Regions from separate parts of the Ancylobacter sp. WKF20 genome, predicted to be linked through region 3. Evidence: predicted binding sites of a transcription regulator. Region 3 holds the regulator's gene; each other region holds the start of a gene.
What was found. The regulator LexA, encoded in region 3, represses DNA repair genes until DNA is damaged. The targets are predictions, from matches to a motif close to TGTTCNNNNTGTGTTCNG.
Positions count from the first base shown of each region.

Region 1: AncyloWKF20_RS19545 (PA0069 family radical SAM protein) is a predicted target of LexA. The motif match lies at 5,610-5,627, and genes of this name have one in related genera.
Region 2: parE (DNA topoisomerase IV subunit B) is a predicted target of LexA. The motif match lies at 5,861-5,878, and genes of this name have one in related genera.

Region 1 is NZ_CP121679.1:4,223,629-4,233,304, forward strand. Features, by position in the region: gene AncyloWKF20_RS19510 (MarR family transcriptional regulator) at 46-492, shown strand; gene AncyloWKF20_RS19515 (LysR family transcriptional regulator) at 482-1,435, opposite strand; gene AncyloWKF20_RS19520 (ring-cleaving dioxygenase) at 1,639-2,571, shown strand; gene AncyloWKF20_RS19525 (alpha/beta hydrolase) at 2,635-3,297, shown strand; gene AncyloWKF20_RS19530 (zinc metallopeptidase) at 3,405-4,298, shown strand; gene moaB (molybdenum cofactor biosynthesis protein B) at 4,311-4,889, shown strand; gene AncyloWKF20_RS19540 (glycosyl transferase) at 4,905-5,531, opposite strand; gene AncyloWKF20_RS19545 (PA0069 family radical SAM protein) at 5,650-6,945, shown strand; gene AncyloWKF20_RS19550 (VOC family protein) at 6,942-7,460, shown strand; gene AncyloWKF20_RS19555 (DsbA family protein) at 7,576-8,259, opposite strand; gene AncyloWKF20_RS19560 (DciA family protein) at 8,363-8,890, opposite strand; gene mutY (A/G-specific adenine glycosylase) at 9,006-9,676, shown strand, end outside.
Region 2 is NZ_CP121679.1:645,707-655,382, forward strand. Features, by position in the region: gene sufA (Fe-S cluster assembly scaffold SufA) at 1-297, shown strand, start outside; gene AncyloWKF20_RS02915 (TfoX/Sxy family protein) at 320-682, shown strand; gene AncyloWKF20_RS02920 (DEAD/DEAH box helicase) at 791-2,395, opposite strand; gene AncyloWKF20_RS02925 (GreA/GreB family elongation factor) at 2,611-3,096, shown strand; gene AncyloWKF20_RS02930 (LysE family translocator) at 3,096-3,725, shown strand; gene parE (DNA topoisomerase IV subunit B) at 3,733-5,784, opposite strand; gene argC (N-acetyl-gamma-glutamyl-phosphate reductase) at 6,142-7,197, shown strand; gene phaC (class I poly(R)-hydroxyalkanoic acid synthase) at 7,362-9,065, opposite strand.
Region 3 is NZ_CP121679.1:1,363,722-1,373,397, forward strand. Features, by position in the region: gene trpC (indole-3-glycerol phosphate synthase TrpC) at 1-107, shown strand, start outside; gene moaC (cyclic pyranopterin monophosphate synthase MoaC) at 107-592, shown strand; gene glp (gephyrin-like molybdotransferase Glp) at 609-1,835, shown strand; gene hpxZ (oxalurate catabolism protein HpxZ) at 1,884-2,276, shown strand; gene AncyloWKF20_RS06260 (GntR family transcriptional regulator) at 2,377-3,069, shown strand; gene atzF (allophanate hydrolase) at 3,106-4,929, opposite strand; gene lexA (transcriptional repressor LexA) at 5,142-5,843, shown strand; gene AncyloWKF20_RS06275 (ComEC/Rec2 family competence protein) at 5,837-8,839, opposite strand; gene gltX (glutamate--tRNA ligase) at 8,903-9,676, shown strand, end outside.

The sequences.
Region 1 (9,676 bases), 1.8 Mb from region 3:
GCCATGCACGTTCGCCGCACCCGGCGAAGAGGTCTCCGGTCGCCGATGTCCAACGACGAAACATTGAAGCTCGATCATTTCCTCTGCTTTGCGGTCTATTCGGCGAACCACGCCTTCAACCGCGTCTACAAGCCGATCCTCGACCGGCTGGGCCTGACCTACCCGCAGTTCATCGCCATGGTGACGCTGTGGACCGAGGATGGCCTGACCGTCGGCCAGATCGGCGAGCGGGTGCTGCTGGAGACCAACACGCTGACCCCGCTGCTGAAGCGGCTGGAGAGCGCCGGCCATGTCCGCCGCGTGCGCGACGCCGCCGATGAGCGGCAGGTGCGCATCTTCCTCACCGACAAGGGCCGCGCGCTGCGCGCGGAGGCGGAGGGCGTGCCGACCGAGATCGGCATCTGCCTCGATCGCGACCCCGCCGCCATCGCCGACCTGACCGGCGAGCTGACGCGGATGCGCAACACGCTGCTGGCGCGCGTCAAGCCGTAAGGCCGGCCGCCTCCGGCAACTCGGCCTGATGCCCGGCGCCGCCTTCGATGAAGCGGCGGTGCCGGCCGATTTCCACCGCGAGAAAGTCTAGAAAGGCCCGCACGCGCGGCGAATGGCGCAGATCCGGGTGGGTCAGCAGCCAGAGATCCGCCGCATAATCGTCATTGGGCGGGCCGAGCCGCACCAGGGCAGGGCGGGCGTCGCCGATGAGGCAGGGCAGGTGGCCGATGCCGACCCCGCTTTCCACCGCCTCCGCCAGCCCAAGCACGCTGTTGATCTTGTAGGCGACGCGGTCGGGGGCGACGTTTTCCTGCACGAACTTCACCGCCTTCAGCGTGCCGAGCGTGTCGCCGAGCGAGACCCAGTCGCGCGCTGCCAGCTCCTCCAGCTTCACCGCTGCCGGATCGGGGAAGTCGCTCGCCCGGCCATAGAGCGCCCACGCGATGCGGGCGACGCGGCGGCCGACGAGGTTCTCCGGCGGGTGGTCGGTGGCGCGTACCGCGACATCGGCGTCGCGCTTGGAGAGGTTGAGCGGCTGGTTGCTCAGCACGATGTCGAGCCGCACTTCCGGGTAGCGCTCGCGGAAGGTCGCCAGCATCGGCATCAGCAGGTGGATCAGTAGCGAATCCGGCGTCGTCACCCGCAACTCGCCCGAGGGCGCCGGCTCGCGCCCGGCGAGCTTGCGGCCGACCGAGGTGATCTCCTCGTCGAGCCGGTTGGCGAGCGCCACAAGTTCCTCGCCGGCCGGGGTCAGGGCGTAGCCGGTGCGGTGGCGCTCGAACAGCAGCGCGCCGAGCTGCTCCTCGATCTGCTTCAGCCGGCGGAACACGGTGGAATGGTTCACGCCGATGGAGGCGGCCGCCGCCGGCAGGCCCTTGGCGTCCGCCACCGCCTTGATGAGGCGGAAATCGTCCCAGGCCAGGTTCTTGAATGGCTCGGCCATGGGCCCCTCCGTCCGTGCGGCAGCTCGGCTCCCTGCCCGCAAAGCGTTGCGAGCTAAGGAAAAACGACAATTCAGCGTGGGGACACCATAGCAGCCAAGTCGTCATTGCGTCAACGCAAACGAAAGTAGATGGCATTGCGTCGCTGCCGGTTTATCTCTTGTCCCAACAGAGCGCGGTTGGCGCTCCCTGAGAGGGCAAGATCATGAACCGCAATGGCATCCATCATGTTACGGCGATCGCCGGCAATGCGCGCCGCAATGTCGAATTCTACACCCGCACGCTCGGCCTGCGCCTGGTTAAGAAGACCGTCAATTTCGACGATCCCGGCACCTATCACTTCTATTATGGCGACGAGGCGGGTTCGCCCGGCACCATCCTCACCTTCTTCCCGTGGGACCATGTGGCGCCCGGCCGGCTCGGCGTCGGCGAGACGCAGGAGACCGCGTTCCGCGTGCCGGCCGCCTCGATCGGCTACTGGACGCACCGCTTTGTCGAGAATGGCGTCGCCCATAGCGCGCCCGTCAAGCGCTTCGGCGAGACCGTGCTGTCCTTCAAGGATCCGCACGGCATGCGGCTCGCGCTGGTCGGTGTCACCGGCGCCGAGAATGAGCCGGCCTGGCTCGGCACGGACGTGCCGGCCGAGCACGCCATTCGCGGCTTCCACTCGGTGAACCTCCTGCTCGCCGAGGCCGCGCCCACCGGCGCCATCCTCACCGACATCTTCGGCTTCACCGAGATCGGCCGGGAGGGCTCGCTGGTGCGCTTCAAGGCCGAGGGCACGGAAATCGGCGGCATCGTCGATATCCACGAGGCCGGCGGCTTCCTCCCCGCCCGCATGGGTGGCGGCTCGGTGCATCACATCGCCTTCCGCGCGGCGGATGATGCGGCCGAATTCGCCATGGTGAAGAAGCTGCAGGAGAACCACGGCATCCGCACCACGGAGCAGAAGGACCGCAACTACTTCCGGTCCGTCTACTTCCGCGAGCCCGGCCATGTGCTGTTCGAGATCGCGACCGACGTTCCCGGCTTCGCCGCCGACGAGCCGGCCGCCCAGCTCGGCCAGGCGCTGAAGCTCCCCGATTTCCTGGAGAGCCGCCGCGCCCAGATCGAGGCCGTGCTGCCGGAGATCGCCTGATCCCGACCTCTACCCGCCCGCCATTTCCGGCGGGCGGGACCTCTTTCCCGCCAGGAGGCCGTCATGAGCGTCAACGCTCCGCTGTCCCGTGCATCCGCCAATGCCGAACTCTCCTTTCTCCACCGCTTCGAGCCGGGCGGCGATCCCGCCGCCACGCCGCTGCTGCTGCTGCACGGCACGGGCGGCGACGAGAACGACCTGATCCAGCTCGGCCGGATGATCGCGCCCGACGCGCCGCTCGTCTCCCCGCGCGGCAAGGTGATGGAAGGCGGCATGCCGCGCTTCTTCCGTCGCCTGCGCGAGGGTGTGTTCGACGAGGCGGATGTGCGCCGGCGCGCGGGTGAACTCGCCGCCTTCGTCGCGGAAGCCCGCGCCGCCTATGGGCTGGCCGCGCCCATCGCGGTCGGCTTTTCCAACGGCGCCAACATCGCCGCCGCGACGCTCCTCACCCAGCCGGGCGTGCTCGCGGGTGCGGTGCTCTTGCGCGCCATGGTGCCGCTGGCCGAGCCGCCCGCGGCGGACCTCGCCGGCACGTCGGTCCTGCTGCTCTCCGGCGGCATGGACCCGATCGTGCCGGAGGAGAACGCCGCCCGCCTCGCTGGCCAGCTCACAACGGCCGGCGCGCGGCTCGATCACCGCACGCTTCCCGTCGGCCATGGCCTGTCGCAGGCGGACCTGACGCTCGCCCGGGACTGGCTTGCCGCTCTCGGCAAGCCGCGCGGCTGACACGATCCGGCGGTTCTCGACGGAACCGCCGGCCTTCCCGCGCATTGCCGCCACGGCGCGTGCATCACCATCGCACCGCGCCGTGGTGTTTTGCGGGAGGGATGGCCATGCGGTGGGAAGATTTCCGGCGCAGCAGCAATGTGGAAGACCGGCGCGGCAGCGGAGGCTTCAGCGGCGGCGGCTTGCCGGGTGGTCGCGGCGGGCTCGGCATTGGCGGGTTGATCATTGTCGGCCTCATCGCCTGGGCCACCGGCATCAACCCGGCCGTGCTGATCGGCGGCGCGGAAATCCTCATGGGTGGCGGCGAGACGAGCCAGAGCGCGCCGCAGCAGCCATCGGCGAGCCGCACCCCGCCGCAAGACCAACAGGGCCAGTTCGTCAGCGCCGTGCTCGCGCAGACCGAGGATGTGTGGACCCAGCAGTTCAAGGCGCAGGGCGGGACCTACCGCCCGCCCGGCCTCGTGCTGTTCACGAACGGCACCCGCTCGGCCTGCGGCACCGCCCAGTCGGCCATGGGCCCGTTCTACTGCCCCACCGACCGGAAGGTGTATATCGACCTCGCCTTTTTCGAGGAGATGAAGCGCCGCTTCCGCGCGCCCGGCGATTTCGCGCAGGCCTATGTCATCGCCCATGAGGTCGGCCATCACGTCGAGAACCAGCTTGGCATTCTCGGCGAGGTGCAGCAGCGCCAGCGCCAGCTCTCGCGCACCGAGGCGAACGCGCTCTCCGTCCGCGTCGAGCTGATGGCCGATTGCCTCGCCGGCGTGTGGGCGCATCACGCGAACGCGCAGTGGCGCATTCTCGAGGACGGCGATATTGAGGAGGCGCTGAACGCCGCTTCCGCCATCGGCGACGACCGGTTGCAGAAGCAGGCGCAGGGCTATGCCGTGCCCGACAGCTTCACCCACGGCACCTCCGCCCAGCGCGCGCGCTGGTTTAAGCGGGGGCTGGACACCGGCTCGATGACGCAGTGCAACGCCATCGAGAGCCGCAGCATCTGAGGATCAGGCCGCATGAGCGCCGCGAGCGAGACGTCCGACAAGGCCCTTTCCGAGAAAGCCTTCATCCCGCTCGCCATCGCGGTGCTCACCATCTCCGATACCCGCACGCTCGCCGATGACCGCTCGGGCAACACGCTGGTGGAGCGGCTGGAGGGCGCCGGCCATCGCCTCGCCGCCCGGACCATCGTGACGGATGACGTGGACGCCATTCGCGGGCAGGTGGCGGCGTGGATCGCCGATCCGGCCATCGACGTGGTCATCACCACCGGCGGCACCGGCTTCACCGGCCGCGACGTGACGCCGGAGGCGGTGGAACCCTTGTTCGAGAAGCGCATGGAGGGCTTCTCGACCGTGTTCCACATGATCTCCTTCCAGAAGATCGGCACCTCGACGCTGCAAAGTCGCGCCACCGCCGGCACGGCGAACGCGACCTACATTTTCTGCCTGCCCGGCTCGCCCGGCGCCTGCCGCGACGGCTGGGACGGCATCCTCGCCCAGCAGCTCGACATCCGTCACAAGCCCTGCAATTTCGTGGAAATCCTGCCCCGGCTGGACGAGCACCTGAAGCGCGGCAAGCTGCGCGCCTCCTGAGACCTGCCCGGAAGCTCAGCCTTCCGGCAGCAGCATCTGCGAGCGCAGCAGCACGAGCCGGCCGCGCCCGATGCGGGCGGCGAGCCGGCGCGGGGACTGCGCGCCCGCCTCATGCTCGCCCAGCGCCTCATAGAAGCGGCGATGGATCAGCAGGCCCTGCTCGGGCCGCGCCCGGCCGGTCAGCGCGTAACGCGCCACCGCCGCCGCTTCCTTCAGCCGGGGGGCGACGCCGAAACCATCGAGCGCCAGCCGGAAGGTCGCCGCGCGGCGGTCCATGGCGCCCATGCGCTCGACCTGGTCGATGAAGCCGCGCACCTCGCGCGTCCAGCCTTCCTGCACGAGGCCGGCCGGCTGGAGGAACATCAGCCAGGGCGTGCGCGCCGTCGCCGCGCCAAGGCGCAGGCGTGCGCCGAGATCGGCCGGGCCGCGCAGATATTCGCAGCCTGCCGCGTCCGCGATCTCCGCCACATCCGCCGATTCGCGCCCATCCACCAGCAGAACCTCGCGCACCACGCCAGTGGCGGCGCCCGGTACCAGTGCGGCGAGGGTCGGGATGAGGAAGCTGGCGGTTTCGGTCGTGGGAATGACGATCGAGATCACGCGGCAGAGCACCTCGACGGAACGCGCTATGGATTGGCGCATAAGGGTTTTGGGCGAGCGACGTTCTGCCTATAGCACCACATTCCCAGCGTATAGCGCCCTCCGTCACTTTTCGACATATGTTCTTGATATGTTCTCATGGGGGGACTAAAAATCACTCATGGAACAGCGCACCTCCTCCCCCTCTCCGGACCGTCCGGTGGCCGTTACCGCCGGCGCGCCGCCCGCCCGCAAGCCCCGCGCCACGCCGCGTCGTCTCGGGCGGCTGGTGGAGGAGCGCGAGGCCGCTGAGCGGGCCGCCCGCGAGGCGGCAGGGCGCGACCTCACGGGCCTTTCCGAGATCGATATCGTGCCCCCCGTGCCGCCGCAGGCCCGCTTTGTCGAGGGCGAGCGCCGGCGCGGGCGCGGCGCGCTCTCCAACGCCGCCGGCCGCTTCGAGCCGACGGCGCGCGAGGCCTTCGACGATGGCTGGCAGAGCCTCGATGATTTGCCGGCCTTCCGCACCAGCGTGACGGTGGAGAAGCCGCGCACCATCATCACCCGCAACGATTCGCCCGATGTCGGCTTTGATCGCTCGATCAACCCTTATCGCGGCTGCGAGCATGGCTGCGTCTACTGCTTTGCCCGGCCGACCCATGCCTATCAGGGCCTGTCCGCCGGGCTGGATTTCGAGACCAAGCTGTTCGCCAAGCCGGACGCGCCCGAGCTGCTGGCCAAGGAACTGGCGAAGCCCGGCTATGAGCCGCGTACCATCGCGCTCGGCATCAACACCGATGGCTACCAGCCGATCGAGAAGGAATGGCGCCTCACCCGCCGCATCCTCGAAGTGCTCCGCGATTTCGGCCATCCGGTCGGCATTGTCACGAAATCCGCGCTGGTGCTGCGCGATCTGGATATTCTCGCGCCCATGGCGGAACGCGGGCTGGTCAAGGTCGCGCTGTCCATCACCACGCTCGACCACAAGCTCGCCCGCATCATGGAACCGCGCGCCGCGACGCCGCAGCGGCGCCTCGAGGCGGTGCGCCGGCTCAGCGAGGCGGGAGTGCCGACCGCTGTTCTGGTCGCGCCGGTCATTCCCGCCGTGACCGATGCCGAGATGGAGCGCATCCTCGACGCCGCGGTGGCGGCGGGGGCGCAGGAGGCTGGCTATGTCATGCTGCGCGTGCCGCTCGAGATCCGCGACCTGTTCAAGGAATGGCTGCTCGCCCATTTCCCGGATCGCTACCGCCATGTGCTGTCGCTGCTCAAGGAGCTGCATGGCGGCAAGGAGTATGATTCCGCCTTCGGCCAGCGCATGACCGGCAGCGGGCCCTATGCCTGGACGCTTGCCCGCCGCTTCGAGATCGCCAGCGAGCGGCTCGGCCTCAACCGGCGCCATCTGCGGCTGACCACGCGCCATTTCCACCGCCCGCCGCAGAAGGGCGAGCAATTGTCGCTGTTTGGAGAAAGCGCATGATCGGCGCGGCGATGCAGGGGCTGAAGGTCGCGGCGCTCAAGGCGACCGAGGGGGCCACGGTGGGGGCGGGCATGGCGCGTGCCGTGCCGCCGCTGGCACTCTCGCTGGTGACGCTCGGCGTCGCCGAACTCGCCCGCGCCATCGCCTTCTACGAGGCGCTGGGCCTTGAGCGGCGGGTCCGGCAGGCCGAGGGCGTCGCCTTCTTCGCCTGCGGCACGGTGATGCTCTCGCTCTACCCGCGCCACGAGCTCGCCACCGATGCCGGCATGCTCGCCGGGCGCGCCGGCCAGTTCGGCGGCGTGGTGCTGGCCTGCAACCGGGCGAGCCGCGCCGAGGTGGACACGACGCTGATCCGCGCGGTGGCCGCCGGCGGGCGCGCGCTGCGCCCCGCGCAGGCGACCTTCTGGGGCGGCTATGCCGGCTATGTCGCCGACCCCGACGGCCACCCCTGGGAGATCGCCCACAATCCCGGCTTCGCCCTCGGCTCCGACGGACGGCTTACCTTGCCGGAGTAGGGCGGGCCGCGATGCAAAAAGCCCGGCGCTGAGGCCGGGCTTTTCAAAGAGCGGGGTGCCGGGCGGCGTGCCTTGTCCTGCCGGATGAGGCGCCGGGCTCAGCTCGGCGTCCGCGTCACTGCGCCAGCAGCGGGGCGAGTTCCTTGTCGAGCTGTTCCGGGCTCATCGCGCCGGAAACCTTCTTGCCGTTGATGAAGAAGGTCGGCGTCGAATCGATGCCGAAATCCTTCGCCCCGCGCTCGGCGATCTTGTTGATGTTGTCGGCCAGCGCCTGGTCGGAGAGGCAGGCGTTGAACTGCTGCTCGGTCATGCCGCTCTGCTTGGCGATGGCGAGCAGTGCCTGCGCCGGGTTGTTGGTGAAGGCCCAGCTCTTCTGGGTCTCGAACAGCGTGTCGGTCATCGGGTAGTACTTCCCGTCGCCGGCGCAGCGCGCGAGCATGAAGGCGGCCTTGGCGACGATGTCGAGCGGGAATTCGCGCAGGATGAACTTCACCTTGCCGGTGTCGATGTATTTCTCCTTGAGCACCGGATAGGTGGTCTCGTGGAAATGCGCGCAGTGGCCGCAGGTCATCGAGGCGTATTCGACGATGGTCACCGGCGCGTCGGCCTTGCCGAGCACATTGTCGGGCAGGGCGCCCGGCGCCATCAGCTGCGCGGTGTCGACCGTCTGCGCCTCGGCGCGACCGATGAAGGAGAAGCGCTCGGCGCCGAGGCTTTCCGGGCTCGCCAGCGCCACCAGCGCGGCGGTGGTGAGGGCGGCGGCACCCAGCCCTTCGAGGAGGCGGCGGCGATCAATCATGGAGGGTCTCCGAAGGGAAGGCCGGCCCTCTCGGCCGGCGTTGAGCTCTAGCGCCTACAGGCAGCGCGCGATCATGGCAACGGTACGGCAGGCGGGCGCCTTGTCACCGCTGCGTGAAGATTGGCCGCACCCCCGGCGCCGGGGACGTGGGCGGCGCCGCGCGCCGGCGGGCGACCAGCGCGCCGAGCCGGGCGAGGGCCTCGGCCAGCGCGGGATCCTCAAACGTGCCGAGCTTTCCCGCCACCGCCGCGCATTCGGCGGCGCCGGGCTCGACGAAGCGCGGGCGCACGGGGCGGCGCACCGGCACTGGCCCCTGGCGCAGCGCCAGCCGGCCGATGCAGCGCCAGCCGAAATAGCGGTTCACCCGCTCGATCACGACGGGCGCATCGTGCTGCAATTCGATGGCATAGCCGCCCTCGACCCGGATGTGCAGCACGCCCGGCTCGGGGCTGTCCTGCCGGCTCGGCCAGGCGAGCTTGATCGGCACGGCGCGGGCGGCGAGCGCCTCCCCGACGATGTCGGCCCAGCGCGTGACGATTTCCACCGAGGCGAGGCCGCGCTGCCGGCAGCTCTCGGCGATGGTCGCGTCGATCAGGTCGGCAAGCGGTTGAGGTGCGCGGCGCGGGGGCATGAGGGCGATCGGTCAGTGAGGGCGGCGGGACATCAATTCAAGGGACGGCGGTCCGGCGGGGCTTGCCGGGCGTATCGGCACGGCCCACCTTGGCGCCGCCGGAACCCAACATCGCATGCCCGCCCGTCCCGATAAAGCCACCCGCCGCCGCACCGCCGCCCCCTTCGTCGAGCCAGCCCCCGCGGCGCGGCCCGATCCCGCCTTGCTGCTCGCCTGGTATGACCGGCACCGGCGCACGCTGCCCTGGCGCGCCGCCCCGGGCCTGCGGCAGGATCCCTACCGGGTGTTTCTCTCCGAGATCATGCTGCAGCAGACCACGGTGGTGACGGTGCGGCCCTATTACGAGGCCTTCCTCGTCCGCTGGCCGACGGTGGCGGATCTTGCCGCCGCGCCGCTCGAGGAGGTGCTCTCCGCCTGGGCGGGGCTCGGCTATTACGCCCGCGCCCGCAATCTGCACGCCTGCGCCCGCGCAGTGGCCGAGCACTATAATGGGCGCTTCCCGGACACGGAGGCGGCGCTGCTCGAACTGCCGGGCATCGGCCCCTATACGGCAGCCGCTATCGCCTCCATCGCCTATGAGCGCCCGGCCGCGCCGGTGGATGGCAATTGGGAGCGCGTCATCGCCCGCCTCTTCGCGGTGGAGGCGCCGCTGCCCAAGGCGAAGCCCCGCCTGCGCGCGCTCGGCCTGACGCTGCTGCCCGAGGCCCGCTTCGGCGATTTCGCGCAGGCGATGATGGATCTCGGCGCCACCATCTGCACCCCGCGCAAGCCCGCCTGCGCGCTCTG
Region 2 (9,676 bases), 720 kb from region 3:
GTCATCGGCCTGCGTGTCGGCGTGAAGAATGGCGGCTGTGCCGGCATGGAATACACGATGGAATTCGCCGAGGAAGCCGGCCGCTTCGATGAAGTGGTCGAGGACAAGGGCGTGAAGGTTCTCATCGACCCCAAGGCGGTGCTCTATCTGCTGGGCACGCAGATGGACTACAAGACCGACAAGTTTGCCGCCCAGTTCGTGTTCAACAACCCGAACCAGACCTCGGCCTGCGGCTGCGGCGAATCGGTGGCGATCACCCCGGTCCGCTCCGAGGCGGCCGAGATCCACGCCGGCTGAGACGAGTGGCGGGGGCGGCCTGATGGATCCCACAGCCGTCGCCGACATCTTCGCCACCTTCCGGCCGGTGCGCTGCCGACGCATGTTCGGCGGCCTCGGCGTCTATGCCGACGGGGTGATGTTCGCCCTTGTGGCGGATGGCCGGCTCTATCTGAAAGCGGATGTGCCGTTTGGCGGCGAACTCGCGGCGCGTGGGGCCGAGCCCTTCATCTATGAGAGCGGCGGCCGCACGGTCACGGTGAGCTACTGGTCCATGCCGGAATCGGCGCTGGACGACCCGGACGAGGCCGCCGAACTTGGCGCGCGGGCCCTTGGGCTGGCACGCCGCGCGGCGGCAGAGCGGGAGGCAGCCTCACGCCGGCGGGTGGTTCCCCACGGCATGTGACCGGGCCCAAGCCCTTCGCCACGCGACTGACGCGGTTCCCAACATGAAAGCGGCCCGGACATGCCGGGCCGCGATGTTTCTGTATGAGGCTGGCCAGTCCGCCTCGTATCAGCTGGCCTTGATGCGCACCGGGCGCAGCAGGAAGGCCGGCAGATGCGAGGTGTCGGCCGGCTCGTCGGCCGGCTTGCGCTCTTCGCGGCGATGGGTGAGCGGGGTCACCGGCGCGCGCGTCGGAGCCTTCGGCTCGCGGGGCTCACGCGGAGCTCGCGCGGCAGCGGGCTGCACGGTAGCGGCTCCATCGGTCGCGCCCGTGCCGGCCGGGGCGCTCTTGCCACGACGACGAGCGGGCTTGGCGGGGGCGTCCACATCCGGAACGACGGTTAGCGCGGGGGCTTCCACCGCCTCGACGAGGGCAGCCTCGTCGGCGCCACGCCGGCGGGCCGGGCGGGCTCCCTTGCGTTCGCGATCCTCGCCATCACGCTCGGGCGCGCGGCTGCGGCCACGATCACGGCCGCCACGGCCACGTTCGCTGCTGCCGGCCCGGTCGCTGCGCTCGCGGCGCGGCTCGGAGGGCGGCAGGTTGTCGAGCGTCGCGCCGTCCTTCCACTCGATCGAGCGGCCGATCAGCTTTTCGATCGCCGCCAGCGACTTGACCTCGCCGGGCGTGACGATGGTGAACGCCGCGCCAGCGCGGCCAGCCCGGCCGGTGCGGCCGATGCGGTGGACATAATCCTCGGCATGGTGCGGCGTGTCGTAATTGAACACATGGCTGACGGCCGGGATGTCGAGGCCGCGCGCGGCGACGTCGGAGGCCACCAGCAGATTGGCCTCGCCGGTGCGGAACTGGTCGAGCGCCTGCATGCGCGAGCGCTGGTCCATGTCGCCATGCAGGCAGACAGCCTTGTAGCCGTGACGCAGCAGCGACTTGTGCACCACCGCGACTTCACTCTTGCGATTGCAGAAGATGATGCCGTTCTGAAGGTTCTCGCCTTCATTGATCAGCTTGCGCAGCGTCTCGCGCTTGTCATAGTCCTCCTTGCCGGAGGCCACGAGCAGCTGCGTGATGGTCGAGGCGGTGGACGAGGGCCGCGAGGCTTCGATCTGCACCGGGTTCGACAGGAACTGCGCGACGAGGCGCTGGATTTCCGGCGGCATGGTGGCCGAGAAGAACAGCGTCTGGCGGGTGAACGGCACCAGCTTGCAGATGCGCTCGATGTCCGGGATGAAGCCCATGTCCAGCATGCGGTCGGCCTCGTCGATGACGAGGATCTCGATGCCGGAGAGCAGCAGGCGCCCGCGCTCGATATGGTCGAGCAGGCGGCCGGGCGTGGCGATCAGCACATCGACGCCACGCACCAGCTTGGCGTCCTGGTCGCCGAAGGAGACGCCGCCGATCAGCAGGGCGACGTTGAGCTTGTGGTTCTTGCCGTACTTGACGAAGTTCTCTTCCACCTGGGCGGCCAGTTCGCGCGTCGGCTCCAGAATGAGCGTGCGCGGCATGCGGGCCCGGGCGCGGCCCTGCTCCAGCAGGGTGAGCATCGGCAAGGTGAAGGCCGCTGTCTTGCCCGTGCCGGTCTGGGCGAGGCCCAGCACATCGCGGCGTGCAAGCACATGCGGAATGGCCTGCGCCTGGATCGGCGTCGGCTCGGTATAACCGGTATCAGCGACGGCCGAGAGCACCTTGTCGCTCAGGCCCAGTTCGTTAAAAGGCATCTGGGATCAATTCTGCGGCTGCGCACCGCCCGCCTGGCCCCGAGCCGTAACCGGGGTCGGCTGAGTTGTCGTCGCGCGGAGCGCATCAGTCGGATAAGGTCAGACGACGGCCGCACCATAGGCGCAAAGCTCGGAAAGTCAATGAAAATAGCCGCTTTTACGGCACTCGCCCGCGTCCCGGGTCGCAGCGTAAGCCGCATGGCCGGGGTGACGGCATGAGCCGGGCCTTCGTCAAGGAAGATGGCGGCGGCGAGAGCCTGCCCGAGCGCCCCGTCAGCCCGCACCGAAACCTCGTCACGCGGCGCGGGCTGGCGCTCATCGACCGGGCGCTCGGGCTCGAGCGCGAGGCGCTGGCGGCGGCCACCGTCACGGGGGATCGCGCGGCCGTTGCCGCCGCGTCGCGCGAGCTGCGCTACTGGTCGTCCCGCCGGTCCAGCGCCGAACCGATTGACCCGCCGCAGGACGGCGCGGCGATCACCTTCGGCATGCTGGTGACGCTGGAGGACGAGGAGGGCCGCTGCCGCCGCTTCCGCATTGTCGGTGAGGACGAGGCGGAACCGCGCGAGGGCCGCATCGGCTGGATCTCGCCGGTCGCCCGCGCGCTGATGGGCAAATGGATCGGCGATGAGGTCAGCCTGCCCACGGGCGTGATGGAGATCGCCGACGTCGACACCACGCCCGAGACCGAGGAGGAGGCCTGATGCTGCTCCCCACCGAGACGCTGCTGGTCTTCGTTCCGGCCGCGCTGGCGCTGAACCTTACGCCCGGCAATGACATGCTGTTCTGCCTTGGGCAGGGCATGAAATCCGGCCCGCGCGCCGGTGTCGCGGCCAGCCTCGGTATTGCCGCGGGTGTGCTCATTCACACGCTGGCGGCAGGTATCGGCCTTGCAGCCGTGCTCCGGGCGCATCCGGCGGCGTTCGAGGCGATACGCTGGGCAGGCGTCGCCTATCTCGTCTATCTCGCGGTGCAGGCCTGGCGCGCGCCCGGCCCGCTCCTGGCGCCGGCAGCGATGGCCAAAGCGAGTGCCTTCGCGGCCTGGCGGGAAGCGGTGGTGGTGAGCCTGCTCAATCCCAAAGTGGCGGTCTTCGTCCTCGCCTTCCTGCCGCAATTCGTCGACCCGGCGCGCGGTTCGACCTTCCTGCAGTTTTTCCTGCTCGGTGCGATCCTCAATACCGGCGGGACGCTGATCAACATCGCCGTCGGCACCTTCGCCGGCCGCCTCAGTGGCTGGCTCGCCGCGCGCACCCACGTCGCCCGTTGGCTGCAACGCGCGACCGGCGGGATATTCCTGCTGCTGGCCGCGCGGATCGCGTTTGAGCGGCGGTAAGAGCCGCTCAAATATCCAGTAACTCCTCGCCGGCGAAGGCCGCGCGTTCGGAGATGAAGGCGAAGCGGCTTTCCGGTTTGTTGCCCATCAGCCGCTCGACGATGTCGGCGGTGGCGGCGCGCTCGGCGTCGTCGATGGTGACGCGCAGCAGGGTGCGCGTCTTGCGGTTCATCGTCGTTTCCTTGAGCTGCGCCGGCATCATCTCGCCGAGGCCCTTGAAGCGGCCAATATCGACCTTGCCGCGCCCGGAGAATTCCTTACGCAGCAGCTCGTCGCGATGCGCCTCATCCCGCGCATAGAGCGTCTTGGCGCCCTGGGTGATGCGGTAGAGTGGCGGCACGGCAAGGAAGAGATGGCCGTTCTCGATCAGCTTCGGGGTCTGCCGGTAGAAGAAGGTCACGAGCAGCGAGGCGATGTGAGCGCCGTCGACATCGGCGTCGGTCATGATGATCACGCGCTCATAGCGCAGATCCTCGTCGCGATAATTGGCGGCGGTGCCGCAGCCAAGCGCCTGGATGAGGTCGGAAAGCTGCTGGTTCTGCGCGAGCTTGTCGCGGCCGGCGCTGGCGACGTTGAGGATTTTGCCGCGTAGCGGCAGCACGGCCTGGCTCTGCCGCTCGCGCGCCTGCTTGGCGGAGCCGCCAGCCGAGTCACCCTCGACGATGAAGAGTTCCGAGCCCGCCGCCGAGTTGTTGGAGCAGTCCGCCAGCTTGCCCGGCAGGCGCAGCTTGCGCACGGCGCTCTTGCGAGAGACTTCCTTTTCCTGCCGGCGGCGCAGCCGCTCGTCGGCGCGCTCGATCACCCAGTCGAGCAGGCGGCTCGCCTGAGGCGGGTTGCCGGCAAGCCAATGGTCGAACGGGTCGCGCAACGCGCCTTCGACGATACGGGCGGCCTCGGCGGTGGCGAGCTTTTCCTTGGTCTGGCCCTGGAATTCCGGCTCGCGCACGAAGACCGAGAGCATGGCCGCGCAACCCGCCATCACATCGTCGGCGGTGATGATGGCGGCGCGCTTGGCGTTGCCGGTGCGTTCGGCGTGGTCGCGCAGGCCCTTGAGCAGCACGGCGCGCAGGCCGGTCTCATGAGTGCCACCTTCGGCGGTGGGGATGGTGTTGCAGTAGGAGGAAATAGCGCCGTCCGCATCGCCGAGCCAGGCTACCGCCCATTCGGCCGAGCCATGGCCACCGGGCCGCGAGGTCTTGCCGGCGAAGATGTCGGGATGGACCAGCGTATGGCCCTCGATATCGGCGGCGAGATAGTCCTTGAGGCCGCCGGGGAAGCGGAAGGTGGCCTTGGGCGGAATTTCGTTGCCGGCGACCAGTTCCGGGTCGCAGGTCCAGCGAATCTCGACGCCGCCGAAAAGATAGGCCTTGGAGCGCGCCATCTTGAAGACGCGGGCCGGCTTGAAGCGGGCGCCCTCGCCGAAGATCTGCGCGTCCGGGTGGAAGCGCACCCGCGTGCCGCGCCGGTTCTGCACCCGCCCGACTTCCTGGATGGGCCCCTGCGGCATGCCGCGCGAATAGAGCTGGCGATAGAGCACCTGGCCGCGCGCGACCTCGACCTCCAGCACGTCCGACAGCGCATTGACGACGGAGACACCGACGCCGTGCAGGCCGCCCGAGGTCTCGTACACCTTGCTGTCGAACTTGCCGCCGGCGTGGAGCGTGGTGAGGATGACCTCCAATGCCGACTTGCCGGGATATTTCGGGTGGTTCTCGATGGGGATGCCGCGGCCATTGTCGGTCACGGTCAGGAAGCCGTCGGCGGTCAGTTCCACCTCGATGAAGCTGGCATGGCCGGCGACCGCCTCGTCCATGGAATTGTCGATCACCTCGGCAAAGAGATGATGCAGCGCCTTCTCGTCCGTGCCGCCAATATACATGCCCGGCCGGCGCCGCACCGGCTCCAGCCCTTCCAGCACCTCGATATCCGCGGCCGTGTAGCCGCTCTCGCCGGGCAGGCCGGGGGAGGCGGCGGCAGCGCGCGCAGGCTTCGGCGCGGGCGGGGTCGCCGCAGGCTTGGGCGCGGCGGGGGGAAGGTCGAACAGGTTCGGATCGGACATCAGGCAGGCGGGCTTTCGCTGAAGGAGGTCTCAGGCGATTCCATTACACCACATTATGCCAAAGCGCGTCAGTCGCGTGAACAGGACGTGAACAATCAGCAGCGCAGCCGTTTACGGTTAGCGCGCACCTCGCGGCCGTAGAGCCCCACAATAGCGCCCCCAGCATGTCCCTTTGTCCGGTGACGAGAGCGCGGGCGAGGGGCGAGCGGCGGAGGCTCAGCGTTGTTCCCGCCCGTGTCGCGCGGCGGCCATGCGCGCGGCGCGCAGATCCGTGTCTTTCCCGCGACATGCATCCGGTGTAATGGCGCGGTCTCCATTCGCGGGGCGTTCCCCGCGCCAGTGACGGGATACGCCACCATGACGGACAGCAAGGCACGGATCGCCATCCTCGGAGCCTCGGGCTACACCGGCGCGGAGCTGGTGCGCCTGCTGGTCCGTCACCCCCGCGTGGACATCGTCGCGCTCACCGCCGACCGCAAGGCCGGCCAGAGCATGGCCGAGGTTTTCCCGCAATTCGCGCCGCTGAACCTTCCGACGCTGACGACCATCGACGCGGTGGACTGGTCGGGCGTCGACCTCGCCTTCTGCGCCCTGCCGCACGGCACCACGCAGCAGGTCATCAAGAAGGTCTTCGAGACCGCGCCGCATATCAAGATCGTCGATCTGTCGGCCGATTTCCGGCTTCGCGATGCCGGCGCCTATGAGCAGTGGTATGGCCACCCGCATCAGGCGCTGGAGCTGCAGCAGGAAGCCGTCTACGGCGTCGTCGAGCTCTATCGCGACGACATCCGCAAGGCCCGGCTCGTCGCCAATCCCGGCTGTTACACCACGACCGCCATCCTACCGGTGGTGCCGCTCATTGAGGCCGGCGCCATCGACCCGGAGCACATCGTCATCGACGCCAAGAGCGGCGTGACGGGCGCGGGCCGCGCGGCCAAGGAGAACCTGCTCTACACCGAGGTGACGGATGGCATGCACGCCTATGGCGTCGGCGGCCACCGGCACACGGCGGAATTCGACCAGGAGTTTTCCAAGGCCGCCGGCCGCAGCGTGGTGCCGACCTTCACGCCGCATCTCATCCCGATGAGCCGCGGCATCTACGCGACAATCTATCTTAAGACGGGCGCGGGTGTCGGCGCCGAGGGCGTGCATCGCGTGCTGGCCGATTTCTATAAGGGCGAGGCCTTCGTGCATGTGCTGCCGCTCGGCCAGGTGCCGCAGTCGCGCTTCGTGAAAGGCTCCAACATGGCCTTCATCGGCGTGGTGCAGGACCGCGCGCCGGATCGCGTGGTCGTCATCTCCACCACCGACAATCTGGTGAAGGGCGCCTCCGGCCAGGCGGTGCAGAACATGAACCTTGTGCTCGGCTATCCCGAGACGCTGGGGCTCGACCAGATCGCCATGTTCCCGTGATGCTATGACCGTCATCCCGGACGGCCGCAGGCCGATCCGGGATCGCATGGCGCTCGCAGTCCGCTAACGATCCCGGCTCTCCGCTGCGCGGAGCCTGTCCTTGGGCTTGCAGAAGGCAAGACACGAGGGGGCCGGGATGACCGGCCAAGAGCCGGTGAAGCCTTCTACGCCTTCACCTTCACATAGCTGCCGGGCGCGTCCTCGATCGGCTTGAATGGGCCCTTGCCGGGGATGCGCGCGGGCACGCGGGTGTCGTCCTGCTGCTCGATCCAGGTGAACCAGTCCGGCCACCAGGAACCGGGGTGCATCTGCGCCCCGGCGATCCAGTCCTCCAGCGCGCCGCCGGGGGCCTCGCCGGTCCAGTACTGGTACTTGCCGCGGGCGGGCGGGTTGATGACGCCGGCGATGTGGCCGGAGCCGGCCAGCACGAAGCGGCCGGGATTGCCGAACATCTGCAAGCCGAGGAACACCGAAGCGGCGGGCGCGATATGATCCTCGCGCGTCGCGACGCTGTACATGGGCAGGTTGATCTTCTTGAGGTCGAGCTTCTGGCCCGCCAGCATCAGGCTGCCCTGGGCCAGCCGGTTATCGAGGTAGCAGTTGCGCAGGTAGAAGGAATGGTTCGCCGCCGGCAGGCGGGTGGAATCCGAGTTCCAGTAGAGAATGTCGAAGGGGAAGGGCGCCTGCCCCTTGAGATAATTGTTCACCACATAGGGCCAGATCAGATCATTGGCCCGCAGCATGTTGAAGGCGTTGGCCATCTTGCGGCCGTCCATGACGCCCGCTTCCAGCATCTTGCGCTCGAGATGGGCGACCTGCTCCTCGTCGATGAACACTTTGAGGTCGCCGGCATAGGTGAAATCCACCTGCGTCGTCAGGAAGGTGACGGAGCGCAGGCCGACATCCTGGCCGGACGCCGCAAGCCAGGCGAGCGTCATCGCCAGCATGGTGCCGCCGACGCAATAGCCGACCGCGTGGAAGTCCTTGCTGCCGCTCGCCTTCTTCGCCACGTCGAAAGCGGTGAGCACGCCTTCCTTCATATAGGCGTCGAAGCCTTTGTCGGCGAGTTCCGGGCCGGGATTGACCCAGGAGACCACGAACACGGTGAGCCCCTGCGCCACCGCCCAGCGCACGAAGGATTTTTCCGGCGTCAGGTCGAGCACGTAGAACTTGTTGATCCAGGGCGGGATGATGACCAGCGGCACCGCCAGCACGCTCTCCGTCTGCGGCGCGTACTGGATGACCTGCATGATCTCGTTCTGGAAGATCACCTTGCCGGGCGTGACGGCCAGGTTCTCGCCGACCTTGAATTTGCTGTTGTCGGTCTGACGGATCTTCAGGTCGCCGCCCCCGGCCTCGATGTCCTCGGCCAGCATCTTCATGCCACGCACGAGGTTCTCGCCATTGGAGGCAAGGGTGGTGCGCAGCAGTTCCGGGTTGGTCAGCACGAAATTGGAGGGTGAGACGGCGCCGGCGATCTGCCGGACATAGAACTCCGCCTTGTGCTTGGTGTGCGCGTCGATCTCGGCCTCATCGACCATGTTCTCCGCCCAGTTGGCGGTGAGCAGATAGGTCTGTTTCAGCGTGTCGAAGAACGGGTTGGTGCTCCACTCTGAATCCATGAAGCGGGCATCGCGGGCCGGCGGCTCGGCGACGGGCTTGGCCTCCTTGCCGCTCAGGCGCTTGAGCGTAGAGGACCACAGCTCCAGATAGCCGCCGATCAGCCGGGCCTGTGCCTCCACCGTGCGCTTGGGGTCGGCAAGCCAATATTCCGCGACATTGCCGATGGTCTTCATCACGTCGGCGATGTCCTCGGCGACATCGTCCTGGATGAGCCCTTCCTCGCGGGGGCGCATATAGGCGGCCATCGCCTTGCCGCCCTCCTCGACGAGGCGGGCGAGATTGCCGGCGAAGGCCTGAAGATCAATGGGGCCGGAGCCGAGCGGGGGCGGTTCCGGCGCTGCGGGCTTGGCGGCACTGGGTTGATCTGCTGGCTGGACGGGCGCCGCCGGCGCGGCCTGCGGGGGCGGAGCGGGCGCGGCCAGCGTTTCAGCCTGGGCCTGCGCGCGCCGTTGCGAGGGGCGCACGGCGTAGCGGGGCAGGGCGGAATGCTGTTCGGCGGCTTTCGCGCGCGGACGCTTGGCGGCCCTGTCCGGCGCGGCAGGCGTGATCGGCGCTACATCGACAGCGGGGGACGGGCGGGCCGCTTTGGCTGAGGATGTCGCGGGCGGCTTTGCCGGACCATTCTTCACGGCTTTGCGGGGCGCCTCGGGAGTCGTGGCTTTCGTCGGCGCTTTTGATTCGACCGTGGGCTGCGCCGAGGCCGGCGCCTTTTGCGGGCGCTTCGTCGCCGGTTCGCTCACCGGCGCGGTTGCGGTCGCTTCCGTGGCGAGCTTGGCGGCGGTCCGGCGCGTGGCGGCCTTGCTCTCAGCGGCTTTCGGCGCGTCGGTTGTCGTGGTCGAACGCGCCGTGCGGAGGG
Region 3 (9,676 bases):
AGGTGCGCATCGGCACCATCCTCGTCGGCGAAAGCCTGATGCGGCAGACGGACGTTGCGGCGGCCACGCGCGCCCTACTCGCTCCCGCCATGCAGGCGGCGGGCTGATGAGCGAACGCCCCACTCTCACCCATCTCGATGCCTCGGGCGCTGCCAACATGGTCGATGTCGCCGACAAGGCGATCACCGACCGGGTGGCGGTGGCGGAAGGCGAGGTGCGGATGGAGGCGGCGACGCTGGAGCTCATCGTCTCCGGCAACGCCAAGAAGGGCGATGTCATCGGCACGGCACGCCTTGCCGGCATTATGGCGGCCAAGCGCACCCATGAGCTGATTCCGCTCTGCCACGCGCTGCTGCTGTCGAAGGTCGCGGTGGAGATCGAACCGGATGCGGCGCTTCCGGGTTTGCGGGTGCGGGCCACGGTGCGCACCAGCGGCCAGACCGGCGTGGAAATGGAAGCACTCACCGCTGTCTCCGTCGCCTGCCTCACCGTCTACGACATGGCCAAGGCGGTGGACCGGGGCATGCGGATCGAGGCGATCCGGCTGCTGGAGAAATCCGGCGGCCGCTCCGGGCATTGGCAGGCCGACTGAACAAGGGGAACACGCCATGGCGCTGATGCCGGTTGAAGAGGCGCTGGCGCGCCTGCTCGCTTCCGCCGCTCCCCTGCCGACCGAGCGCGTGCCGCTCATGGACGCCGCCGGCCGGGTGCTGGCCGAACCGCTCATCGCCCATCGCACCACGCCCGGCGCCGATGTCTCGGCCATGGACGGCTATGCCGTGCGGGCGCAGGACGCGGCCGAACTGCCGGCTACCCTCACCTTGATCGGCGAATCGGCGGCCGGACGGCCCTTCCCGGACGAGGTGTTGCCCGGCACAACGGTGCGCATCTTCACCGGCGCGGTGATGCCCATCGGGGCCGACGCCGTGGTGATCCAGGAGGACACGCTGCGCGAGGGTAATCGGGTCGCCATTCGCGAGGCGGCGACGCCCGGACGCCATATACGCCGCGCCGGTGGCGATTTCGCCAGCGGCGAGGCGTTGCTCGCCCCCGGCCACCGGCTGCGGGCCCGCGACCTCGCGCTCGCCGCCTCGGCGGATATAGCCGAGCTCAGCGTGTACCGACGCCCGCGCGTGGGCCTTCTTTCCACCGGCGACGAACTGGTGCGCCCCGGTGCGGGCGCGGGCGCGCATCAGGTGATCCTCTCCAACATCTATTCGGTCGGCGCGCTCGCCCGCGCGGCGGGGGCCGAGGTGACGGATTTCGGCATCCTGCCGGATGACATGGCGGCGACACAGGCGGGCGTGAGTTCGGCGCTCGCCGCCGGCTTCGATGTGCTGGTGACGACGGGCGGCGCCTCGGTGGGCGACCACGACCTCGTCGCCCCAGCGCTGACCGCGCAGGGCGTGGCGCTCGATGTCCACAAGGTCGCGCTGCGCCCGGGCAAGCCGCTGATGTTCGGCACCTACGCCCATGCGGCATCCGTCAGCCATGTGCTTGGCCTGCCCGGCAACCCGGTCTCCGCCCATGTCTGCGCCCTGCTCTATCTCGTGCCGCTTCTGAAGGCGCTACAGGGAATTGAAGTGCCACCCTGCGTGCCGCTCAAGCCCGCCCGCCTCGCCACCGACATCAGGGCCAACGAGATGCGCATGGATTTCCAGCGGGCGCAGATCGTCGGGGATCAGGACGGCCTGCCGCTGGTGCGCCCGCTGCCGGTGCAGGACAGCTCCATGCTCTCCGTGCTCGCCCGCGCCGACGTGCTGCTGGTGCGCCAGCCGCACGCGCCGGCGGCGAAGGCGGGCGAGCCCTGCGAGATTCTGCCGCTCGAGGATTGACCCCGCGAGCCGCAGCCTGTGTTCTGGACATCAAGCTGGGGGCTGGCGATGGACATCAATCTTCCCGACGTGAAGGTGGAGGTGGAAGCCGCCTTCGACCGCTATGAGCAGGCGCTGGTGAGCAACGATGTCGCCGGGCTCGACGCGCTGTTCTGGGCCGATCCGACCACCATTCGCTATGGCAATGGCGAGAATCTCTACGGCATCGAGGCGATCCGCGCCTTCCGCAAGGCCCGCTCGCCGCATGGGCTGGAGCGGACGCTGGATAAGACCGTCATCACCACCTATGGCCGCGACATGGCGGTGGCGTCCACTCTGTTCCGACGCGAGACCATGCCCGGCCGTGTCGGCCGGCAGATGCAGACCTGGATGCGCACGCCCGAGGGCTGGAAGGTCGTGGCGGCGCATGTGAGCGTCATCGCCGATCCCGACGAAGGATGATGCCGCGCGCCGCGCGACGGACCGGGCGCATCATGCTAGCCTCGCCGCCTCGCCTCGCTACTCGTGCGTGGCGCGTTCGTCCTTCGGGTTGTTGAGCACGATGTCTCTCGCCGTGATTCCGCCGGTCGCCGGCCCCCTCTCCGAGGCCCGCAAGCGGGTGACCCGCGCCGAGGAATTGCGGCTCCAGCTTGCCGACGAGATCACCCGCGGCCGCCTGCCCCCCGGCACGGCGCTGGACGAAACGGTGCTGGCCGCCCGATTCGGCGTGTCCCGCACGCCGGTGCGCGAGGCGCTGCGCGAGCTCGCCGCCTCCGGCCTGGTCGATGCCCGCCCGCATCGCGGCGCCGTGGTCGCACGCCCCAGCCTTGAGCGGCTGCAGGACATGTTCGACGTCATGGCGGAGCTGGAGGCGCTGTGCGCCGGCCTCGCGGCGCTGGCCATGACCCCGGCGGAGCGCCGGCAGCTCGACCAGCTTCACCAGAGCATGGGCGACATGATGCGCGCGGGCGACTTCCCCGCCTATCGCGAGGCGAATGAGCAGTTCCACGCCGCGCTCTATGCCGGCAGCCATAACGACTATCTGGTGGAAATCACCGTCGGCACGCGGCGGCGCCTCTCGCCCTTCCGGCGCGCCCAGTTCCACGCGCTCGGCCGCCTCGCCCTGTCCCATCGCGAGCATGACCGGGTGGTAACGGCCGTGCTGCGGGGCGAGCGGGAAGCGGCGGCAGCCGCCATGCGCTCGCACATCACCATCGTCCACGACGCCTATGAGCAATACGCTCAGACCGTTTGATCTCAGGCACTTACGGGCACCGGCTGATTCGACCTCTTAGCCCGCCGGCGCCAGAGCCCCGCGCTTTGCCGCCTCATCCGCCAGAAAGGCGCGCCAGCCGCCGAAGCTGGTGATGTCACGCGCCGCCGGTGCAGCGGCCGCCTCCATGGCGAAGCCCTTGACCGCCGTGCCGTCCTCGAGCGTCACCGTGGCGATGCCAAGGGGCGCGGGAATGCCGGCCACCAGTCGCCCGAAAGCGGCTTCCGGCAGCGCCCAGACCTCACAGGCGATGCGCGTCCCGGAGCCCGCGGCGCCGCGCAGCAGGCCGGGCCGGCGCACCCGGCCCTCCGGCAGCAGGAAGAGGCGATAATCCGGGCTGGTCCGCGCCTCGCGGATGAACAAACCGCCGGACTCCACCAGCTCGCCATTGAGCGGCAGGCCGGACAAATGCGCCCCGAACAGGGCGACCGCCACATAGCCCGGCGCCGGAGCCGGAACGGCCGCCAAGGCCGGCGGATGAGCGGCCCCGGTCGCGCCGAGCGTCAGCCCGGTATCACGATGGAAGGCGGCACCAAGCGCGGCCAGATGCGCGTCCTGCCCCGCCGGCGCCAGCAAAGTGATGCCCGCCGGGGCGCCATCGGCGCGAATCTCTGCCGGCACGGCGAGGCCGCACATGTCGAGCAAGTTGACGAAATTCGTGTAGACGCCGAGCTGGCTGTTGCAGCGCACCGGCTCGGCCAGCATCTGCGCGACCGTGAACACGGTCGGCATGGTCGGCACCATCAGCGCGTCGATGCCGGCGAGCGCCGCCCGCGCCTGCGCCTTCAGCTCCGCCAGCCGGTACTGGCCGCGAAACGCCTCGACGGCGCTGAAATGGCGGCCCTGCTCGATGATGCCGGCGACCACCGGATGCACCGACGCGGGCCGCGATTCGAGAAAGGCGCCGACCGCCGCGTAGCGCTCCGCCACCCAAGGCCCCTCATAGAGCAGCCGCGCCGTCTCGAAGAACGGCGTGAGGTCGATCTCGACCAGCCGCGCGCCCAGCCGCGCCATGCGCTCGGCGGCGCGCCGGAACCCCGCCTCCGAGGCGCGGTCGCCAAAGGTCACGAGATCCTGCGCGCGCGGCACGGCGAGCGTCGGGCCGGCCGGAAAGCCGGCGAGACCTCCCAGCGGCAGGACGCGCGAATAGGGATCATCCTCGTCCGCCCCGGCCATGACGGAGGTCGCCAGCAGCGCGTCTTCCACCGTGAGCGCGAAGACCGACACGCAGTCCAGCGAGCGGCAGGCCGGCACGACGCCGCGTGTCGAGACAAGGCCGAGACTGGGTTTGAGGCCGACGATATTGTTCAGCCCGGCCGGCACGCGGCCGGAACCAGCCGTGTCCGTCCCCAGCGCAAAGGCGACCAGCCCCGCCGCGACCGCAACCGCCGAGCCAGAGCTGGACCCCCCCGGCACCAGATCATCGCGCACGGCGTTGCGCGGCGTGCCATAGGGCGAGCGCGTGCCATTGAGCCCGGTGGCGAACTGATCGAGATTCGTCTTGCCGAGAACAATCGCCCCCGCCCGGCGCAGCCGCGCCACGGCCGCCGCGTCGCGCGTGGCGGGATAGGCGTAGTCTGGGCAGGCGCAGGTGGTCGGCAGGCCGGCGACGTCGATATTGTCCTTCACCGCGAAGGGCACGCCGTAGAGCGGCATCTGGGCGGGATCGGCGCCCTCGAGCCGCGCGAGCTGGGCCGCGATGCCGGCATCGTCGACCAGCGCCATGAACACCGCCGGATCGCCATGCGCCACGATGAGCGCCCGTGCCCGCGCCACCGTTTCCGCCGGCCGGGCCCGCCCCGCGCGGTGGGCGGCGAGAATGTCAGCTATGGTTCCGATCACGACTCGCGCCTTTCGTGCTGCACGCAGGACTATGCATAGGCATTAGGCAATATCTGGGCCATTGCATACAGATAGCCGACCTGCCCGTCGCGCGCCAGAGTTGCGGCAGGGTGAGAATTCCCCGTTGTGGAACACACAAAGAACGGATAGTGTTTGTTCGTGATTTGTTTCGCTTAACGGCCCTCGGGCACCCTACAGACGGATCGGGATCGATGCTCACCCGCAAACAGCACGAGCTGCTGCTCTTCATCGACGAACGCCTGAAACGGGACGGCGTGCCCCCCTCTTTCGAGGAAATGAAGGAGGCGCTCGATCTGCGGTCGAAATCGGGCATTCACCGCCTGATCACGGCGCTGGAAGAGCGCGGCTTCATCCGCCGCCTGCCCAACCGGGCCCGCGCGCTCGAAGTGCTCCGCCTGCCGGAGGACGCGCAGGCCCGCCCCGCGCGTGGCGCCTTCGCCCCCAATGTGATCGAAGGCAGCCTCGGCCGGGTGAAGCTGCCCTCCGCCGCGGTGGAGGAGGATTCCCGCCGCCCGGTAGCGATCCCCATCGTCGGCCGCATCGCCGCCGGCTCACCCATCTCCGCCATCCAGTCGCCCGACAGCACGATCAACATGCCGCCGGAAATGCTTTCGGGCGGCGAGCATTTCGCCCTTGAGGTGCGTGGTGATTCGATGATCGAGGCCGGCATCTTCGATGGCGACCTCGCGCTGATCCGCAAATCCGATACCGCCAGCACCGGCGACATCGTGGTGGCGCTGATCGACGACGAGGACGCTACGCTGAAGCGCCTGCGCCGCAAGGGCGCGTCCATCGCGCTGGAAGCCGCCAACCCGGCCTATGAGACCCGCATTTTCGGACCCGACCGGGTGCAGATTCAGGGCCGGCTCGTCGCGCTGTTCCGGCGCTACTGAGCGGGGATGGTCGCGCTTCCGGGCGCGGCCCGCGGATCGGCAACACTGGAGCCGTTGCGTCTTTCCGGCGTGACGGATGGTGCTGCCGGCAACCACGGCCTGGCGCCATCCGGCGGGCGCGAGTCGACCACCCGCCAGACGACCTTGGGTCTCAGTTCTGGTGGATGTGCGGTGGGCAGTTCAGGAGCCGTCGCGCGCGACGAGGGGGACAGAACCACCTCGGAAGGCTGGGGCTCACGGGCATCGGCCACGCCGGTTGTGATCGGCGACACGGCGCCGGGTGTCTTCACCCCGTATGTCGCGTCGTCTGGCGGCGCGCCGGCGGATGGGGTCTTCTCGGTCACCGTCGGCGATGGCGCACCCGTGAGCCAAGGTGTTCGCTCGTCAGGCAACGTAGCGCTGGAGCCATCGGTGCGAGCGCTCTCCAGGTTGCCTATGGGGGCGTCTCGCTGAAGAGTCGCTTGGGCGCGCGCATCCAGAGAAGCATCTGCACCCATCGCCGCCGCGTTCTGTACGGGAGGAGGCGCAGCCCGCCCCACCTCGCTTGGCGCAGGAGCCTGCGCCACCCGTCCCGCCGCGCTTGGCGCAGCAGCCGGCGCCGTCATCTCCGCGCCGCCCTCGACAGCAGCGCCGACCGCGCCGCCCCCGCCCCCATCTTCATCGTCAGTGATACCATCTTCGGCATCAGCAAAGCCGGTGAGCCCGACCCGCACCGCGGGCTCCGGCCCGACCGCCTCGCGATACAACGCCAGCGCCGAGGTCTGCCGTCGTGGGTCGATGCGCAGCACCTGCGCCGCGCAATCCTTGGGCGGCGCCTCGGTGGTGATCAGCAGCGCCACGCGCCGGCAGTCCTCCTCCAATGAGTCGCGGTGGCGCGACAGCGCGATAATCTCGCCGCCCGCCGTTTGCAGCGTGCAGCCCAGCGGATCGCAGCGCGCCGCCTGCGTCAGGGTCGGGTCCGCGAGGCGCGTGCGCTCACCCTCGGCGCTGAGCCATTGCTCGACGACGAAGCGGCCGGCTAGGCCGCGATCACGGTCGCCCATCAGCGTCAGCCGCCCGTCGCTCTGGCGCACCGCCACCGTCCGCCCCTCGCGGTCGACCAGTATGTCCGGCCGCTCGCGCAGCGGCGCCAGCGCAAGCCCGGCCAGCGCCAGCACGGGCGCCACAAGCACCAGCCGGCTGCGCAATAGGCAGAGGGCGGTGAGCGCCAGCGCGAACAGTACGAGACTCGCCAGCGGCAGCGCCGGCAGGCCGCGATCGGCACCGGGCACGGCGGCGACGGCGCGGGAGATGTCGACCATCCGCCCGATGCCCCAGCCCATCACATGCCAGGCCGGCGCGTCCCAGCCGAACGGAATGAGCAGCGCCCCCGCCAACCCCGCCGGCATGATGATGAAGGAGGCAATCGGCATCGCCCCGAGATTGGCGATGAGGCTCAGCGGCGCGAGGCGCTGGAAGTGATAGGCGGCGAAGGGCGCGGTCGCGAGGCCCGCCGCCAGCGATGTCAGCACCAGCGCGGCGATATAGACCGCCGGCCGATGCAGACAGCCCAGCCGCGCGCCCGGCAGTTCGGCCACCTGTCGTCCCCAATGCGCATAGGCGGCGACCAGCGCCAGCGTTGCGGCAAAGGACATCTGCGCGCCGGGATCGAGCACCGCCCAGGGTGTGAGCGCCAGCAGCAGCAGGGCGGCAACCGCCAGGGTACGGAGCGTCAGCGCGGGCCGGCCGAGAGCGACGCCGGCGAGCACGATGAGCGTCATCAGATAGGCGCGCTGCGTCGCCACCTCGCCGCCGGACAGCACGAGATAAAAGGTCGCCGCCAGCGCGGCCGGCACCGCCGCCCAGTTCTTGATCGGGTAGCGCAGCGCCAGCGCCGGCGAGAGCGCCAGCAGCGCCCGCACCAGAAAGAACATGCCCGTCGCCACCAGCGCCATGTGCAGGCCGGAGATGGACAGGACATGCGAGAGGCCGGCCACCCGCATGCTCTCCTCGATGCTCTCCGGCACCCCGTCGCGCAGCCCCGTCACCAGGGCGACAGCGATCGCCGCATCGCCCTGCGTCTGCGCCGAGGCTCCCGGCGGCAGCAGCGCCGCGCGGATGCGGTCGGCAATCGTCGCCCGCGTGGCCGCAAGCCAGGCGCTGACGGAAAGACCAGCCGGAGGCGGAGCGGTGGCCGGCACAACCGCTACCTTGCCGAGCGCGAATCCGGTGGCGCCGATCCCTTCCAGCCAGGCCAGCCGGCCGAAATCGAAACCGCCGGGATAGGCGGGCCCGGGTGGCGGAGCGAGGCTCGCCCGCAGCGCCACATGGGCGCCGACCTCGGGCGGCGTGCGGCTCGTCAGCGTCACCCGCACGCGGCGAGGCGCGGTCTCGCCCCGGCCGTCGAACCGCGTGAGTGCGAGGGTGATGCGGCTGCCGCGCGCCCGCTGCTCCGCCGCCTCGACGAAACCGGCAATCTCCACCCCGTCGACCGCGCGTTGCAAAACCGGATGGGCGATACGCTGCACCTGCAGGCTGGCGGTAGCGAAGCCGGCGGCGAGGGTCGCCAGCAGCGCCAGCAGATGGAAGGCCAGTGGCCGCTCGCGCGCCAGCAGGGTGAGCGCAGCGAGGCCGACAGCGGGGATCAGCCCGGCATAGGGCCAGGGCTCGCGCGGTGCCCCGAAATAAAGCGCGATGCCGGCCGCGAACACCACCGGCAGGAACAGGAAGAAGCGCCGCTCGGCCACCTCCAGCGCGAGCGCCGCGCCCAGCGCCTCGGCAAACCGTCCGGCGATCCCCGGCAGGTCAATGAGGCCGCCTCGCGCGCCGCGCGGCACGCCGAAGGCGATGGCCCGCGCCCGCCCGCGCGCCCTTGATCCGGCTTCATCGCTGTGACGCCCCCGACGGGGCTCGCCCGCGTCCTGCACGCCCTGCCCCAGTCTCGGCGGCGCGCTGTTGAGGAGCGAACGCCAGCCATGCGGCGCCGCCATTTCCCACGCCGGGGAGCTATGGTACACGCACCGTCCGCATCCGCCATGCTGTGCCGTCGCCCGCTACCGGCGACGCGAGACGGAAGAGATATGTCCGAGACCGTCGTTACCCGCTTCGCCCCCTCGCCCACCGGTTTCCTGCACATTGGCGGCGCGCGCACCGCGCTGTTCAACTGGCTCTATGCCCGGGCGAAGGGCGGCACGATGCTGCTGCGCATCGAGGACACCGACCGGCAGCGCTCCACCCCCGAGGCGATCGACGCCATCATCGACGGGCTGAAATGGCTCGGCATCGACTGGTCCGGCGACGTGATCTACCAGTTCGCCCGCGCCGAGCGGCACCGCGAGGCGGTGGAGCAGATGATCGCCGCCGGGCGCGCCTATCCGTGCTTTGCGACCGCGCAGGAGCTGGAGGAGATGCGGGAGAGCGCGCGTAGGGAAGGCCGCCCGCCGCGCTATGACGGGCGCTGGCGCGACCGCCCGGCCTCGGATTACCCGACCGACCGCAAGCCGGTGTACCGCCTGAAGGCGCCGACCGAGGGCGAGACGGTCATTGAGGATCTCGTGCAGGGCCGCGTCGTCATCCCCAACAAGGATCTCGACGACCTCGTGCTGCTGCGCTCGGACGGCACGCCGACCTACATGCTCTCGGTCGTGGTCGACGATCACGACATGAACGTCACCCACATCATCCGCGGCGACGACCATCTGACCAATGCGGCGCGGCAGACGCAGATCTATCTCGCGCTCGGCTGGACCGTGCCCAAGATGGCGCACATCCCGCTGATCCACGGGCCGGATGGCGCCAAGCTCTCCAAGCGCCATGGCGCGCTCGGCGTCGATGCCTACCGCGCCATGGGCTAT